4 regions of the Leclercia sp. S52 genome follow, and region 4 is predicted to be linked to each of the others. Evidence: predicted binding sites of a transcription regulator. Region 4 holds the regulator's gene; each other region holds the start of a gene.
What was found. Region 4 encodes CRP, which controls carbon source genes, mostly activating them, when cyclic AMP is high. Its sites were predicted from a motif close to ATGTGANNNNNNTCACAT; they were not measured.
Positions count from the first base shown of each region.

Region 1: the regulator CRP is predicted to act here: its motif matches at 2,658-2,675, upstream of azuC (stress response protein AzuC).
Region 2: the regulator CRP is predicted to act here: its motif matches at 2,349-2,366, upstream of focA (formate transporter FocA).
Region 3: the regulator CRP is predicted to act here: its motif matches at 2,374-2,391, upstream of AAHB66_RS16390 (YfcZ/YiiS family protein).

Region 1 covers NZ_CP152474.1:3,027,551-3,031,291, reverse strand. Annotated here, with positions in the region: gene yecR (YecR family lipoprotein) at 1-114, opposite strand, end outside; gene AAHB66_RS14620 (RpiB/LacA/LacB family sugar-phosphate isomerase) at 409-1,047, shown strand; partial or broken gene AAHB66_RS14615 (MFS transporter) at 1,092-2,514, opposite strand; gene azuC (stress response protein AzuC) at 2,727-2,810, shown strand; gene AAHB66_RS14605 (DUF2766 family protein) at 2,908-3,159, shown strand; gene AAHB66_RS14600 (anaerobic C4-dicarboxylate transporter) at 3,240-3,741, opposite strand, start outside.
Region 2 covers NZ_CP152474.1:1,612,660-1,616,400, forward strand. Annotated here, with positions in the region: gene pflB (formate C-acetyltransferase) at 1-1,381, opposite strand, end outside; gene focA (formate transporter FocA) at 1,433-2,290, opposite strand; gene ycaO (30S ribosomal protein S12 methylthiotransferase accessory factor YcaO) at 2,696-3,741, opposite strand, start outside.
Region 3 covers NZ_CP152474.1:3,411,085-3,414,825, reverse strand. Annotated here, with positions in the region: gene mlaA (phospholipid-binding lipoprotein MlaA) at 1-739, shown strand, start outside; gene fadL (long-chain fatty acid transporter FadL) at 787-2,124, opposite strand; gene AAHB66_RS16390 (YfcZ/YiiS family protein) at 2,496-2,780, shown strand; gene fadI (acetyl-CoA C-acyltransferase FadI) at 2,937-3,741, shown strand, end outside.
Region 4 covers NZ_CP152474.1:4,501,098-4,504,838, reverse strand. Annotated here, with positions in the region: gene AAHB66_RS21710 (YccS/YhfK family putative transporter) at 1-590, opposite strand, end outside; gene crp (cAMP-activated global transcriptional regulator CRP) at 647-1,279, opposite strand; gene AAHB66_RS21700 (OsmC family protein) at 1,589-1,993, shown strand; gene AAHB66_RS21695 (phosphoribulokinase) at 2,083-2,952, opposite strand; gene AAHB66_RS21690 (YheU family protein) at 2,983-3,201, opposite strand; gene AAHB66_RS21685 (hydrolase) at 3,198-3,741, opposite strand, start outside.

The sequences.
Region 1 (3,741 bases), 1.5 Mb from region 4:
GTAATTGAGCATGACGACACCTGACGTCACGTCGACGCTGCTGACTTCTGCTTGCCGGGTAACGCCACAGCCCGCCAGTAACAGGAGCAGGCCGCCAGTGCATAATCTCTTCATAGAACACTCTGTATGCGTTAAATAATCTATACTAGCGGCTGATGTGCGCCGCAATGCCAGGATTAAGCACCTGTTCTGCCCCTTCTCTTTGCCACGAGCCCCCGGCTCCTTCAATCATATGCCATCCCTTTATCTCCCGGTGGCAAAAACGCGCCTGAGTACAAAATTGTGAGCGCATCTTTGTTTTTTGAAACTATTTTTCACTTAATTTGAAAGTGTGTTTGCTTAGTAGTAAGGTTGAACAGGTAAGCTATTCACAGCGGGGTGCCCCGCATCGCATTCAGGAGACGAAGAATGAAAATTGCACTGATGATGGAAAACAGCCAGGCGCCAAAAAACGCCATCATCCTCAAGGAATTGAACGCCGTTGCTGAAGAGAAAGGTTTCCCGGTCTACAACGTTGGGATGAGCGACGAAAACGATCATCACCTGACCTATATTCATCTGGGGATCATGGCGAGCATTCTGCTGAACTCGAAAGCGGTTGATTTCGTCGTGACCGGCTGCGGTACCGGCCAGGGCGCGCTGATGTCCCTGAACATCCACCCGGGCGTAGTGTGCGGCTACTGCATCGATCCGGCGGACGCCTTCCTGTTCGCCCAGATCAACAACGGCAACGCGCTCTCCCTGCCGTTCGCCAAAGGCTTTGGCTGGGGCGCAGAGCTGAACGTTCGCTTCATCTTCGAAAAAGCTTTCACCGGTCGTAACGGCGAAGGTTATCCGCCAGAGCGTAAAGAGCCGCAGGTTCGTAACGCCGGCATCCTGAACCAGGTGAAAGCCGCGGTGGTTAAAGAGAACTATCTCGACACCCTGCGCGCTATCGATCCAGAGCTGGTCAAAACGGCAGTGACCGGCCAGCGTTTCCAGCAGTGCTTCTTCGAGAACTGCCAGGATAAAGAGATCGAAGCCTTCGTCCGCGGTATTATCGGCTAAGTTGCCAGCACCAGTAAAAAAAGCCAGCTTATGCTGGCTTTTTTTTATGCCCGCTTTCTGGATACCGCGCTGCCGGCATCTTTCACCAGCCGCAGGGTATCGACCATCCCCAGCAGACAAACCAACGCAATCGCCACAAACGCCAGCCGGAAGCCGATCCCCGGTAGCGCCTCTATCCCCAGCATCTCGCTGCACAGCTCTCCGATGCGGATCCCGATAGCCCCAAGGGTGATCCCCAGCCCCACCGCCAGCTGGGTGGCAGTTGAGAACAGGGTGTTGGCATAGCTCATCTGCGGGGAAGGGACGTCGGCAAAGGCGAGGGTGCTGATGGCGGTAAACTGAATGGAACGGAATACCCCACCCAGATAGAGCACCAGCATGATCACCCACACCGGCGTTTGCGGGGTCAGGAAGGCACAGGCCAGCAGGGCCAGCACGTTCAGCGCCCCGTTGATCAGCAGCAGCTTTTTAAACCCCAGCCCGCGTATCAGCGGCGTGGTTGCCGGTTTGATGGTCAGGTTGCCGACAAATACCGCCAGCACCAGCAAACCGGAGTGGAATGCATCCATGCCGAATCCCACCTGGAACAGCAGCGGCAGCAAAAAGGGCACGGCGCTGATGGAGGCGCGAAACAGTGACCCACCGTACATCGTCACGCGAAAGGTGGGCACCTGCAGGGCGTCAAGGCGGATCATCGGCCATTCGGTGCGCCTGAAATGCCGCAGGGCATAGATCAAGGTGACCACGCCGATAGCCAGCAACGCGAAGGTGATTACCGTATTCACCTCCTGCGCCCCCATCATCTCCATGGCACAAACCAGGCTCACCATCGCTACCGAGGTGGCGATAAAGCCCGGGGTGTCGAACGGGCGGCGGGTCTCTTCATAGATGTCCGGGATAATGCGCAGCGCCAGCACGATGGCAATCAGCCCCAGCGGCACGTTAATAAAGAAGATCCAGCGCCAGTTGGCATAGCTGGTAATAAAGCCCCCCCAGCGGCGGGCCGATGATCGGTGCCACCAGCGCGGGCCAGGTGAGGGTGGCGATGGCGGTGATCAGCAGATGTTTCGGGGTGGTGCGCAGCACCGCCAGCCGCCCAACCGGCACCATCAGCGCGCCGCCCATCCCCTGCAGGACGCGCATGGCGACAAACTGATCGACGCTGGTGGCGAGGCCGCACAGCACCGAGGCAAGGGTAAAGATCGCCAGCGCCAGGGTGAAGACTTTGCGGGCACCAAAGCGGTCGGCGATCCAGCCGCTGGCGGGGATCAGCACCGCCAGGGTGATAAGATAGGCGCTGATGCCGATGTTGAGATCCACCGCCTGCACACCAAAGCTTCTCGCCATATCGGGCAGGGCGGTGGCGATCACCGTCCCGTCGAGAAACTCCATAAAGAAGGCACCAGCCACCAACAGCGCTGCGGGAGAGATCCCGCTGGCCGCTTTACCGGAGATGTTTTCGGTCATTTTTCCTCTGCCACTTAAAATTTTTTTTAAAAATTTACAGGAACAAACACGCTGCTAATTACATGATTTGTTTTTATTTTTAACAGGAACACTGTTTTATTTTAAATAAACTGCCGTGATGAATATCACAAAATAATTGATTTTTGTGATGGAGGTCATATTATAAGCGCATCAACGATAACACCTGCATAACATTTAGCCGGAGCATAATGATGAAATTGCGCAAAATCCTGAAAAGCATGTTCGAATCCTACTGCAAGACCTTTAAGGACGTACCGCCAGGCGCGATGTTCTGATAAGAAAAAACCTGCTTCGGCAGGTTTTTTTGTGCCTGCAGGCCGCATCCGGGCGGGCGTTTTGCTACTATGGCGGCCTTTCAAACAGGAGAAGCCTATGTCTCAAAACCTGAGTGCCGATCAGGAACTGATCTCTGACGTTGTTGCATGCCAGCTGGTCATCAAACAAATCCTTGATGTGATTGAAATCATCGCCCCCGCAGAGGTGCGCGAGAAGATGTCCAGCCAGCTCAGAAACATCGATTTCGCCAGCAATCCTGCGTCGGCTGACCCGGTCACGCTGCGTGCGGTTCAGAAAGCCATTGCACTGATTGAACTGAAGTTCACGCCGCAGGGCGAGTCTCACTAAAATAAACCGACGTTTTGAATTTAGAAATGGTTTTATGAGAATTTTGTGAACGGGCGACCCAGGGTCGCCCGGCATGAGGATTACAGGAAGGTCTGCACCAGCAGATAGCTCACCGCACAGGCACAGCTCACCCCGATAAGCCCCGGCAGAATAAAGCTGTGGTTGATAATAAACTTGCCGATGCGCGTGGTGCCCGAGCGGTCAAAGCCGATGCAGGCGAGGTCGCTGGGGTAGGTCGGCAAAACGAAATAGCCGTAAGACGCCGGGAAGAAAGCAATCAGCATCTTCGGATCGATCCCCAGCATTAACCCCATCGGCGCGACCGCGGTCAGCGCTGCCGCCTGGCTGTTCACCAGCTTCGAGACCAGGAACAGCACGATGGCGTAGGTCCAGGGATGGCTTTTCACCACCCCCTCAAGGGCCATCTTCAGCTCATCCAGATGCGCCTGGAAAAAGGTATCGCTCATCCACGCCACGCCAAAGACCGAGAAGATCGCCACCATCCCGGCCTTAAACACCGCCCCGTTTGAAATGGACGCAGCATTCACTTTGCACACCATCAGCATCACGGCCCCGGCAATC
Region 2 (3,741 bases), 2.0 Mb from region 4:
GACCAACCTGGATTTTCAGTTTTTCATCAACGCCGCCGTTGATTGCATACAGCATGGTTTTCGCGAGGTTAGCGCGAGCACCGAAGAACTGCATTTGCTTACCAACAACCATCGGGCTTACGCAGCAAGCGATCGCGTAGTCGTCGTTGTTGAAGTCAGGACGCATCAGGTCATCGTTCTCGTACTGCAGAGAAGAGGTGTCGATGGACACTTTAGCGGCAAATTTTTTGAAGTTCAGTGGCAGTTTTTCAGACCACAGAATAGTGATGTTCGGCTCCGGAGACGGCCCCATGGTGTACAGGGTGTTCAGGAAACGGAAGCTGCTTTTGGTCACCAGGGTACGGCCATCTACGCCCATACCGGCGATAGATTCAGTTGCCCAGATTGGGTCACCGGAGAACAGTTCATCATACTCAGGGGTACGCAGGAAGCGAACCATACGCAGTTTCATGACCAGGTGGTCAATCATTTCCTGTGCTTCGAGCTCGGTGATTTTGCCAGCTTTCAGGTCACGTTCGATGTAGGCATCCAGGAAGGTGGACACACGACCGAAGGACATTGCCGCGCCGTTCTGAGATTTAACCGCCGCCAGGTAACCGAAATAGGTCCACTGGATAGCTTCCTGAGCGTTGGTCGCAGGACCGGAGATGTCGTAACCGTATTTGGCGGCCATCTCTTTGATCTGACCCAGCGCACGGTGCTGTTCGGAGATCTCTTCACGCAGACGGATAGTCGCTTCCAGGTTTACGCCGTTTTCCATGTCGGACTGCAGGGACAGGAACTGTGCGTATTTGTCTTTCATCAGGAAGTCGATACCGTACAGCGCAACGCGACGGTAGTCACCGATGATACGGCCACGGCCATACGCATCTGGCAGACCGGTCAGGACGCCTGATTTACGGCAGTTCAGGATGTCTTTGGTGTAAACGTCAAACACGCCCTGGTTGTGAGTTTTGCGGTATTCGGTGAAGATTTTCTTCAGCATTGGGTCCAGCTCGCGATCGTACGCTTTGCAGGAACCTTCAACCATTTTGATACCACCGAACGGGATAATCGCACGTTTCAGTGGAGCTTCAGTTTGCAGACCAACGATCTTCTCGAGGGATTTGTTGATGTAACCCGCGTCGTGAGAAGTAATAGTGGATGCAATGGAGGTGTCGAAATCAACAGGCGCGTGAGTGCGGTTTTCCTGCTTAACGCCTTCCATAACGCTGTCCCACAGGGCAGTGGTCGCGTCGGTGGCACCGGCCAGGAAGGATTCGTCACCTTCATATGGGGTGTAGTTTTTCTGGATGAAGTCACGAACGTTGACTTCATTCTGCCAATCACCTTTGGCAAAACCTTCCCATGCTGTGGCTAACTTTTCATTAAGTTCGGACATGTAACACCTACCTTCTTAAGTGGATTTTTTATTTACTGCCTGAGAAAACCATTAATGATGGTTATCGCCACGCAGGTAAATGACCCAGTATGTCAACCCAACCAGCAGACCACCGCCAATAATGTTCCCGATTGTGACTGGGATCAGGTTATCAGAGATGAAGTTCATAACGGTCAGGTGAGAGAAACTTTCCGGGCTGGAACCTACTGCAGTCCAGAACTCCGGGCTGGCAAAGTCACGGATTACGATACCGAATGGAATCATAAACATGTTTGCAATACTGTGTTCAAAGCCGCTGGCAACGAACATGGCGACAGGCAGAACCATAATCATGGCTTTGTCCATCAGGCTGCGGCCGGAGTAGCTCATCCAGACGGCCAGGCAGACCATCAGGTTGGCAAGAATGCCCAGCGCAACGGCTTCAATAAATGTGTGGTGTACTTTGTGGTCGGCGGTTTGCAGGACGTTTAGCCCCCACGCGCCGTTGGCGGTCATATATTCACCCGACAACCACATCAACAGGACAAACAGCAGGCAGCCAATCAGGTTTCCAACGTAAACGTTGAGCCAGTTTTTTGCCAGTTGGCCCCAGGTGATCTTACCGCTGGCTTTCGCGACCACGATAAGAACCGTCGAGGTAAAGAGGTCAGCGCCGCAGATAACGCACAGGATCAGACCCAGTGAGAAACAGATGCCGCCGATCAGCTTAGCGATACCGAAAGGCATCCCGGCAGTACCGGTGGTGGCGGTGATATAGAAAACAAAGGCAATGGAGATGAACACCCCGGCAGTGATGGCCAGGAAGAACGTCGTCATCGGTTGTTTCGTTGCTTTATAGACACCCGCTTCTTCGGCAACTTTCGCCATTGCAGCTGGGAGTAAAAGATCAAAAGGGTTGTCAGCTTTCACACTAACTCTCTCTTTATTAAGTCGGCGACGAGATACTAACAAAGCATTATAGAAGAGAAATTGATGTAGATCATATCTCGCCTGGCTTATAGGCCCGCAAAGTGCGTGGTTTTTCAGCAAATGCGGAGTAAGTATTTGATTATACGTATAAAAATAAATTTTAAAAGTTACTAAATGATTTGATTTTTTTCTTCCGACCTTCCCCCGGACAGTTAATTAGAATGGAGTATTTCATATAAAAAGTAACAATAATCGCCAGGGCGCCATAATTATAGCTACCAATATTTAACTTTATTATTACAACTAAAAGTTATTGCCGCAGAAATAAAAAACGGGGCAATAAAATTGCCCCGTAATATAACGTAGGTGATTGTATACGCCTACAGTTTGTAATGTTATGTAACGTTATTTAGCCCAGTAAGCGCTTTTAGCCTTCTGTAATTTCTCATAGGCCTTCAGCAGCGACTGGTGAGCAGGGAAGGCTTTCAGATCGCTATCCACTGCCTGCAGGCCGTGGAATGGCGCTTCACCGCTCAGGGCTGCACTGGCGTTCTCTACCGCTTCGGCACCGTACATACGGGTAAAGGCGTTAAGATATTGCAGCGGCTCACGATCCTCTTCCTGCGCCAGTAACAGCAGCGTCTGCAGGCAGCGGTAGTAGTTCGCGCGCTCTGCGCTGAATACCGAGGCGTTGAACTCGATAGTCCATTCGGTCCAGATCAGCGCCTGCTCCAGGTCGCCGCCCGCCAGCGCCAGCATCGCCTTCAGCTCACCGATACGCAGGGTGTACCAGCCGTTATCTTTGCCTGTCGCCAGGCCCAGCAGCTCGCGCACGCGGGTAAAGTCGTCGTGGCCTTCGTCGTCCAGCTGGGTGATGAGGTTCAGGTAGTCCTCTTTCTCCCACGCGCTCTCCGGCAGGGCCAGCAGGGTTTCGCGCAGATGCGCACCCATGCTGTTGTTCGCCAGCCACAGATCTTCCACCGGATAGATGTCGGACATGCCCGGGACCAGAATACGGCACGCATACACGCTCAGGTGTTCGTAATCCGCGATATACACTTCCTGGCCTTCGGCAGTGAAGATCGCCATCAGGGTGGCGAACTCTTCTTCCGTGGTACCGGCGAAGCTCCAGTCAACAAACGGATAATCTGCGTCCTGCTTGAACATATCCCAGGAGATAGAGCCGCTGGAATCGATGAAGTGGGTCTCCAGGTTGGCGTGTTCAGCCACTTCTTCGTCATCGAAGGTTGGCGGGGTAAACACGTCGAGATCTTTCAGGCTGCGGCCCTGCAGCAGCTCGGTAACGGTACGCTCCAGCGCCACGCCGAAGTCCGGGTGTGCACCGAAGGAGGCGAAGCAGGTGCCGTTCGCCGGGTTGAACAGCACCACGCAGATAACCGGGTACTTCCCGCCCAGGGAGCCGTCATAGGCAAAGATTGGGAAACCTTCGG
Region 3 (3,741 bases), 1.1 Mb from region 4:
TTCGGTGGTTGCGCTGGGCACCACGTTGCTGATGGGCTGCGCCAGTTCTGGCGAGCAGCAGGGGCGCTCCGATCCTCTGGAAGGATTTAACCGCACCATGTATAGCTTCAACTACAACGTGCTGGATCCCTATGTGGTACGTCCGGTCGCGGTCGCATGGCGTGATTATGTTCCTCAACCTGCCCGTAACGGGCTGAGTAACTTCACCAGCAACCTTGAAGAGCCTGCGGTGATGGCGAACTTCTTCCTGCAGGGCGATCCCTACCAGGGGATGGTCCACTTCACCCGCTTCTTCCTGAACACCCTGTTAGGGATGGGCGGCTTTATTGACGTTGCCGGGATGGCGAATCCGAAGCTGCAACGCGAGCAGCCACACCGTTTCGGTAGTACGCTGGGTCATTACAATGTGGGTTACGGCCCGTATGTTCATTTACCGTTCTACGGCAGCTTCACGCTGCGTGATGATGGCGGTGATGCGGTCGATACCCTCTATCCGGTACTGTCGTGGCTGACCTGGCCGCTGTCGGTGGGTAAATGGACGCTGGAAGGGGTGGAATCGCGCGCACAGCTGCTGGATTCAGACGGTCTGCTGCGTCAGTCTTCCGATCCGTACATCATGGTGCGTGAAGCCTACTTCCAGAACCATGACTTTATTGCTAACGGCGGTAAGCTGAAACCGGAAGATAACCCGAACGCGAAAGCGATCGAGAATGAACTCTCCGAGATTGATGCGGAATAAAAAAGAAAAGGTGAGCACGAGGCTCACCTTTTTTTATCGCTACGTGATTAGAACGCGTAGTTGAAGTTGGTCCCGAACAGCCACGCCTTGCCTTCAGAAGTGAAGTTATACGCAGCCGGGCCTTCGCCCTCGGTGAAGCTGACTTTCTGACCATGCATATAAGATGCGCCCACGTCGATAGAGGCATCATCGTTAAAGGCGTAGGTCATACCGGCGCTCAGCCACAGACGGTCCTGATCCGGGATGGAGATGGAACGCTTGTCGGCCGGAACCGGGCTGTCGTCAAAGGCGATACCGGTGCGGAAGGTCCAGTTCTTGTCGTAGTAATAGGTGGTACCCAGCGCGATACGGTACGCATCTTTAAAGCTTTCATCTTTATAGAACAGGGTTTGACCGTTGTTGCCGGTGGCCTTCAGCTCCTGGAACTGGCTCCAGCTGGTGTAGGTCAGACTGTAGTGAACAGCCCACTGCGGCGCCACGAGGTTATACCCGGAGACTTCCCACATTTCTGGCAGATGCAGCGACAGAGAGCCGCTCTCGGTGCGGCCACCGGTGCCCGACGGCAGACCCATACTGCCCAGGATGCTGTTCAGGGCCGGGTTGATGGAGCTCTTATAGTCGCCGTCGAAGTCGATTTTCACTTCAGAGCGGTAGGTCAGACCCCAGCGGTTGTTTTTATCCAGCTCATACAGGATACCGGCGTTCCAGCCGAAGCCCCATTCGTCGCCTTTCAGGTAGGCAATCTGATCGTCAGGCTCGTTGATCCCATTCAGGTAGGATGGCGGTACGCGGCCGGTCAGCTGACGTGACAGCAATGGACCCAGCGAACCTGCATAACGCTCAATTTTGGCTTTCGCGTAAACGGCATCAAAGCCCAGGCCAAAGCTCCAGTTGCTGTCGAGACGATAGGCTCCGCTCAGGTTCAGGTTGAGGGTTTCCAGATCGGTTTTACCGCCGTAGATACCCGCCGCGTAGCTGTCGTTAAATTCGGTTGCCAGACCGTAGTTGGAAGTGACAGACGCACCCCAACCAAACTGGTCGTTGATTGGCATAACAAAGTGCACGTTAGGCACCCAGGCGGTCGGGGCGATATTGTCCTGGTCTGCACTCTGTCCTGTTAAGGCGGAGTTACCCGTGACGTTGACATCGGGATCGATATAAACGGCACCGATAGAGAAGGTCGGGCGATCAAACATGGTGATCAGCGCCGGGTTACGGCTCGCATTCCCTGCGTCATCAGCGATGGCACCTTCCCCGGAATAGGCGCGGCCCAGGCCTGAGGAAGAGAACTCATTTAGCTGAAAGCCCGCTGACCAGGCGGAGGTGGAGACGATTGCCACTGCGATTGCGAGCGCAGTTTTTTTGAACAGGGTTTTCTGGCTCATGACCATAACCTCATTGAGTTATTTTTATTCAATATTTGTTACACACCGTAACAGGAGCGCGAAGTGTAGGGTCTGTGGTAACACTTAGAAATCAGACCAGTGGCGAGAGTATAGGTCTGACCAGATAGAATGTTGCAAGTCTGTTTATTAATATTTACTGATATGTTTTTCGAAACGGGATCTGGTTGGCAAAATTGTGACCAGTTCGCTTACTCCAAACGGGTGATTTTTGTTTTAGATCATTTTTACGTGTGATATTGCTCACTTACCGGCTTTTACGCCATTAACGACTGGAGCCGCTTTCGGGCGGGGCGTAAAATATCAGCATCTTGTCTATTTCGCGCCGTGCGCGACTACAGAGGAAATCTACTATGAGTAAATGCAGTGCTGATGAAACCCCGGTTTGCTGCTGTATGGATGTGGGTACCATCGTGGATAACACGGATTGCACCGCCTCTTACAGCCGTGAGTTCGCCAGCCGTGCCGAAGCCGAAGAGACGCTGGCCGCACTGACTGCGAAAGCCCGCGGCGTTGAGTCTGAACCGTGCGACATCACCTCCACCTTCACCGAAGTAAACGGCGGGGTGCGCCTGGACATCGATTTCGTGTTCAGCTGCGAAGCTGAGTCTCTGATTTTCCAGCTCGGTCTGCGTTAATTTCCCTTCAACGCCTCCATTCATGGGGGCGTTTCGTTTGTGCTCTGTGGCTTCGCTCGCAATTTTTCTTCTCCCCGATTGGCTAATGTAAAAATTTGGTTAAGACTGTTATCAGGTCAGACCACTTTGCGCATTTGTTATTCACAGGGGAGCGTTATGAGTCAGGCATTACCGCTAATCACCCGTCAGGGCGATCGCATTGCCATTGTCAGTGGATTACGTACGCCATTTGCCCGTCAGGCGACGGCGTTTCATGGCATACCTGCCGTCGATCTGGGAAAAATGGTGGTGGGGGAGTTGCTGGCTCGCAGCGAAATACCTCCTGAGGTGATTGAACAGTTGGTCTTCGGCCAGGTGGTGCAAATGCCGGAAGCGCCCAATATCGCCCGTGAGATCGTGCTGGGCACTGGCATGAACGTCCACACCGACGCCTACAGCGTCAGCCGCGCCTGCGCCACCAGCTTTCAGGCGGTGGCGAACGTCGCAGAAAGCCTGATCACGGGCACCATTCGTGCCGGCATCGCTGGCGGCGCGGACTCCTCGTCTGTCCTGCCGATCGGCGTCAGCAAAAAGCTTGCCCGCGTGCTGGTGGATGTCAATAAGGCCCGCACCACCGGGCAGCGTTTATCCCTCTTCTCGCGCCTGCGTTTGCGCGATCTCCTCCCCGTGCCGCCTGCGGTTGCGGAATACTCCACCGGCCTGCGGATGGGCGATACCGCCGAACAGATGGCGAAGACCTACGGCATTACCCGCGAACAGCAGGATGCCCTGGCGCACCGCTCGCATCAGCGTGCCGCTCAGGCCTGGGCGGAAGGCAAGCTGGCGAACGAGGTGATGACCGCCTACACCCCGCCTTACCGCGAGCCGCTGAGCGAAGATAATAATATTCGCGGCACGTCCACGCTGGCCGATTACGCGAAACTGCGTCCGGCCTTCGACCGTAAGCACGGCACCGTGACCG
Region 4 (3,741 bases):
AGCAGCGGCGGCAGCGATTTTTCAGGGTCGGTGTGCTGCGTCAGCAGGGTGTATTTTGCTTCGCAATAATCTGCCAGCTGTTGATAGAGCACGCTCAGCGACTCGCGCAGCGGCTGTTCGCGCCACATCCAGAACCAGAACCAGTTAAACAGCCCGTACCAGAGCGTGCCCAGCGTATAGAGGAGCAGCGGCTCCCAGACCGGCATGTTTCCCGCCAGGCTCAGGGTAAAGATGGCCGCAATCAGCGAGGCGGGCAGCAGTCGCGCATGCAGGGCGCTGATCTCAGCCGTGACCCCCAGCGTCATCGCCAGCACGGTGAGAATGAGGGGCAGCGGAATATCCCGCGCCAGCAACAGCTGCACGGCCAGGCTACAGCCCGCGAACAGGCAGCCGCCAATAGTCAGACGCTTAAAGAAGCGTTTATGCGGGGTGTCCAGACCGGCAATGTTGCAGCAGGCAGGAACGAGGGAGAAGAGCAGACCCTGTTGCAGATGGCCGAAGATCAACCCCACAGCCACGGGGAGACACAACACCAGGGTTTGCCGCAGTGCGTAGTTAACTTCCGGGTGATAAATGAGCCTGCGCCACATGGGGATAGAGACAAAAACGGCGTGTCATCGTGCGATGCCACGCCGTTTTAGCGGAATTAACGTGTTCCGTAAACCACGATGGTTTTACCGTGGGCAGAAATCAGGTTTTGATCTTCCAGCATTTTCAGGATACGACCCACGGTCTCACGAGAACATCCGACGATCTGACCAATTTCCTGACGGGTAATTTTAATTTGCATACCGTCCGGGTGGGTCATTGCGTCTGGCTGTTTCGCCAGGTTCAGTAAGGTCTGGGCAATGCGGCCCGTTACGTCGAGGAAGGCGAGGTTACCCACTTTCTCGGACGTGACCTGCAGACGGCGAGCCATCTGCGAAGAGAGGCGCATCAGGATATCCGGGTTCACCTGGATCAGCTGGCGGAATTTCTTATAAGAGATTTCAGCCACTTCACAGGCAGTTTTTGCACGAACCCAGGCGCTACGCTCCTGACCTTCTTCAAACAGGCCCAGTTCGCCGATGAAATCTCCCTGATTCAGGTAAGAGAGGATCATCTCTTTGCCTTCTTCATCTTTGATCAGCACTGCCACTGAGCCTTTGACGATGTAATACAACGTTTCCGCTTTTTCACCCTGGTGAATCAGCGTGCTCTTCGATGGGTACTTATGAATATGGCAATGAGACAAGAACCATTCGAGAGTCGGGTCTGTTTGCGGTTTGCCAAGCACCATGCGCTGTTATCCTCTGTTATAAGCTGTCTCCAGAGTCTGGCTGTGTACCTGTACTCTGGGGTTGCAATCGAATTCTTTCCCCTGCCTGGGGTCTGGCTGTCACAATAATTAGCAGCCTGTAACGTGTGATGTCCTCTGCATACATGTGCAACGTCAATGTATTACTGTAGCATCTCGACTGTTTTAGCATAGCTTTCGCCGCCTGTCTCCTGGTGTCTCGCTTCAGCTTGATGCAGGTCGACTTCCGTTGTCAGAATTGTTACTGACGCGTAATCTGTCAGGAAAAATGCAATCCTGGAGTTAATACAAATGCAAGCACGTGTGAAGTGGGTTGAAGGGTTAACGTTCCTCGGTGAGTCGGCTTCCGGGCACCAGATTTTGATGGATGGCAACTCCGGCGATAAAGCGCCAAGTCCGATGGAAGTGGTCCTGATGGCGGCAGGCGGATGCAGTGCGATCGACGTGGTATCGATCCTGCAAAAAGGTCGTCACGATGTGACCGACTGCGAAGTCAAACTGACCTCAGCGCGTCGTGAAGAGGCGCCGCGCCTGTTCACCCATATCAATCTTCACTTCGTGGTCACCGGCAAAGAACTGAAAGACGCGGCGGTCTCCCGTGCGGTGGATCTCTCAGCCGAGAAGTACTGCTCCGTGGCGCTGATGCTGGAGAAAGCCGTAAAGATTACCCACTCGTATGAAGTGATCGAGGCGTAAGCCTTGCGAAAACGCCGGGCGGCACTTCGTTTGCCCGGCCTACAGAGCCCGTAGGCCCAGTAAGCGTAGCGCCACCGGGCAACAAGGCCTCAATCGATTTTCTTCCCTTCCATCAACCGCTGCACCAGCGGCGTCATGATTAACTCCATCGCCAGCCCCATCTTCCCGCCCGGGACTACCAGTGTATTGATGTGAGAAATAAATGAACCCTGCAGCATCGCCAGCAGCCAGGGGTAATCGATATTGTCCAGATTGCGGAAATGGATCACCACAAAGCTCTCGTCCAGCGACGGGATGCCTTTGGCGGCAAAGGGATTAGAGGTATCCACGGTCGGGACGCGCTGGAAGTTAATGTGGGTGCGGGAAAACTGCGGCGTCAGGAAGTTAATGTAATCCTCCATCGAGCGCACCACGGAGTCCATCACCGCCTCGCGGGAATGGCCGCGTTCGCTGGTATCCCGCGTCAGCTTCTGGATCCACTCCAGGTTCACAATAGGGACTACCCCCACCAGCAGATCGACATGGCGCGCCACGTCGTGTTGCGGCGTGACTACCCCGCCATGCAGGCCTTCATAAAACAGCACGTCGGTGGGTTCCGGCAGGGGCTGCCAGGGGGTGAAGGTGCCCGGCACCTGGTTCCAGGGGACCGCTTCGTCATAGGTGTGCAGGTATTTGCGCGCCTGGCCAGTGCCGCTTCGCCCGTATTCAGCGAAGGTTTGCTCCAGCAGGCCAAAGTCGTTGGCATCCGGGCCAAAGTAGCTGATGTGTTTGCCCATATCCCGGGCTTTGCGGATGGCCATATCCATCTCAGGGCGGGTGTAGCGGTGAAAGCTGTCGCCTTCCACTTCCGCGGCACGCAGATGCAGCTGCGAGAAGATCTTACGAAAGGCGAGGCTGGTGGTGGTGGTACCGGCACCACTCGACCCTGTAACGGCAATAACCGGATGTCTGGCGGACATAGCAACTCCCTGAGTGGAAAGCGATCGCGGTTAACCGCGAAATTGATTGCGAGGCATGATGTTGACGGTTTCGTGCAGCTCGGACCACACGACCAGCACCTCACCGCTTTGCAGCTGGCGCCTGACGTCGGCGACCTTCTGCTCAAGCGAAAGCTCCTGTTCACCATAATCGGTGCCTTCGCGTAACACAAAGCTTTCAATCAGATTATCCAGCGTTTCGGGAGCCAGATCTTGCCAGGGAATAATCATCTTATGGGTTCCAGGTATGTGGTCAGCCAGTCCGGGATACGCGTTTCCAGCCACATCGTTGGGCGCCGCAGCGTGCCGCCAACAAAGCCCACGTGTCCACCGTGTTCGGTCAGCTGATACTGCACGTTGGCGGGCAAAAACGCCTGCGCCGGTATCGAGTGATGATCCATAAAGGGATCGTCTTTAGCGTGAATAATCAGCACCGGTTTGGTGATCTTGCTGAGCACCGGCATGGCGCTGCACTGACGATAGTAGTCAATAGCATCGGCAAAACCGTGAATTTTGGCGGTGATCAGATCGTCAAATTCGCGGATGCGGCGCACTTTCTTCAGCTGCTGCAGACTGACCGGTAGCGTATCCGGGTAAGCTTTCAGTTTGCGTGCCGCATTAGCTTTGAGCAAGTTCAGCAGATAGCGCTGATAAACGCGCGAAAAGCCCTTCTCCATATGATAGCTGCAGTGCTCCAACATGAACGGAGCAGAGACGATGGCGGCGGCGTCCAGAGGAATATTGTCGCCCTCTTTTGCCAGCAGGCAGGCA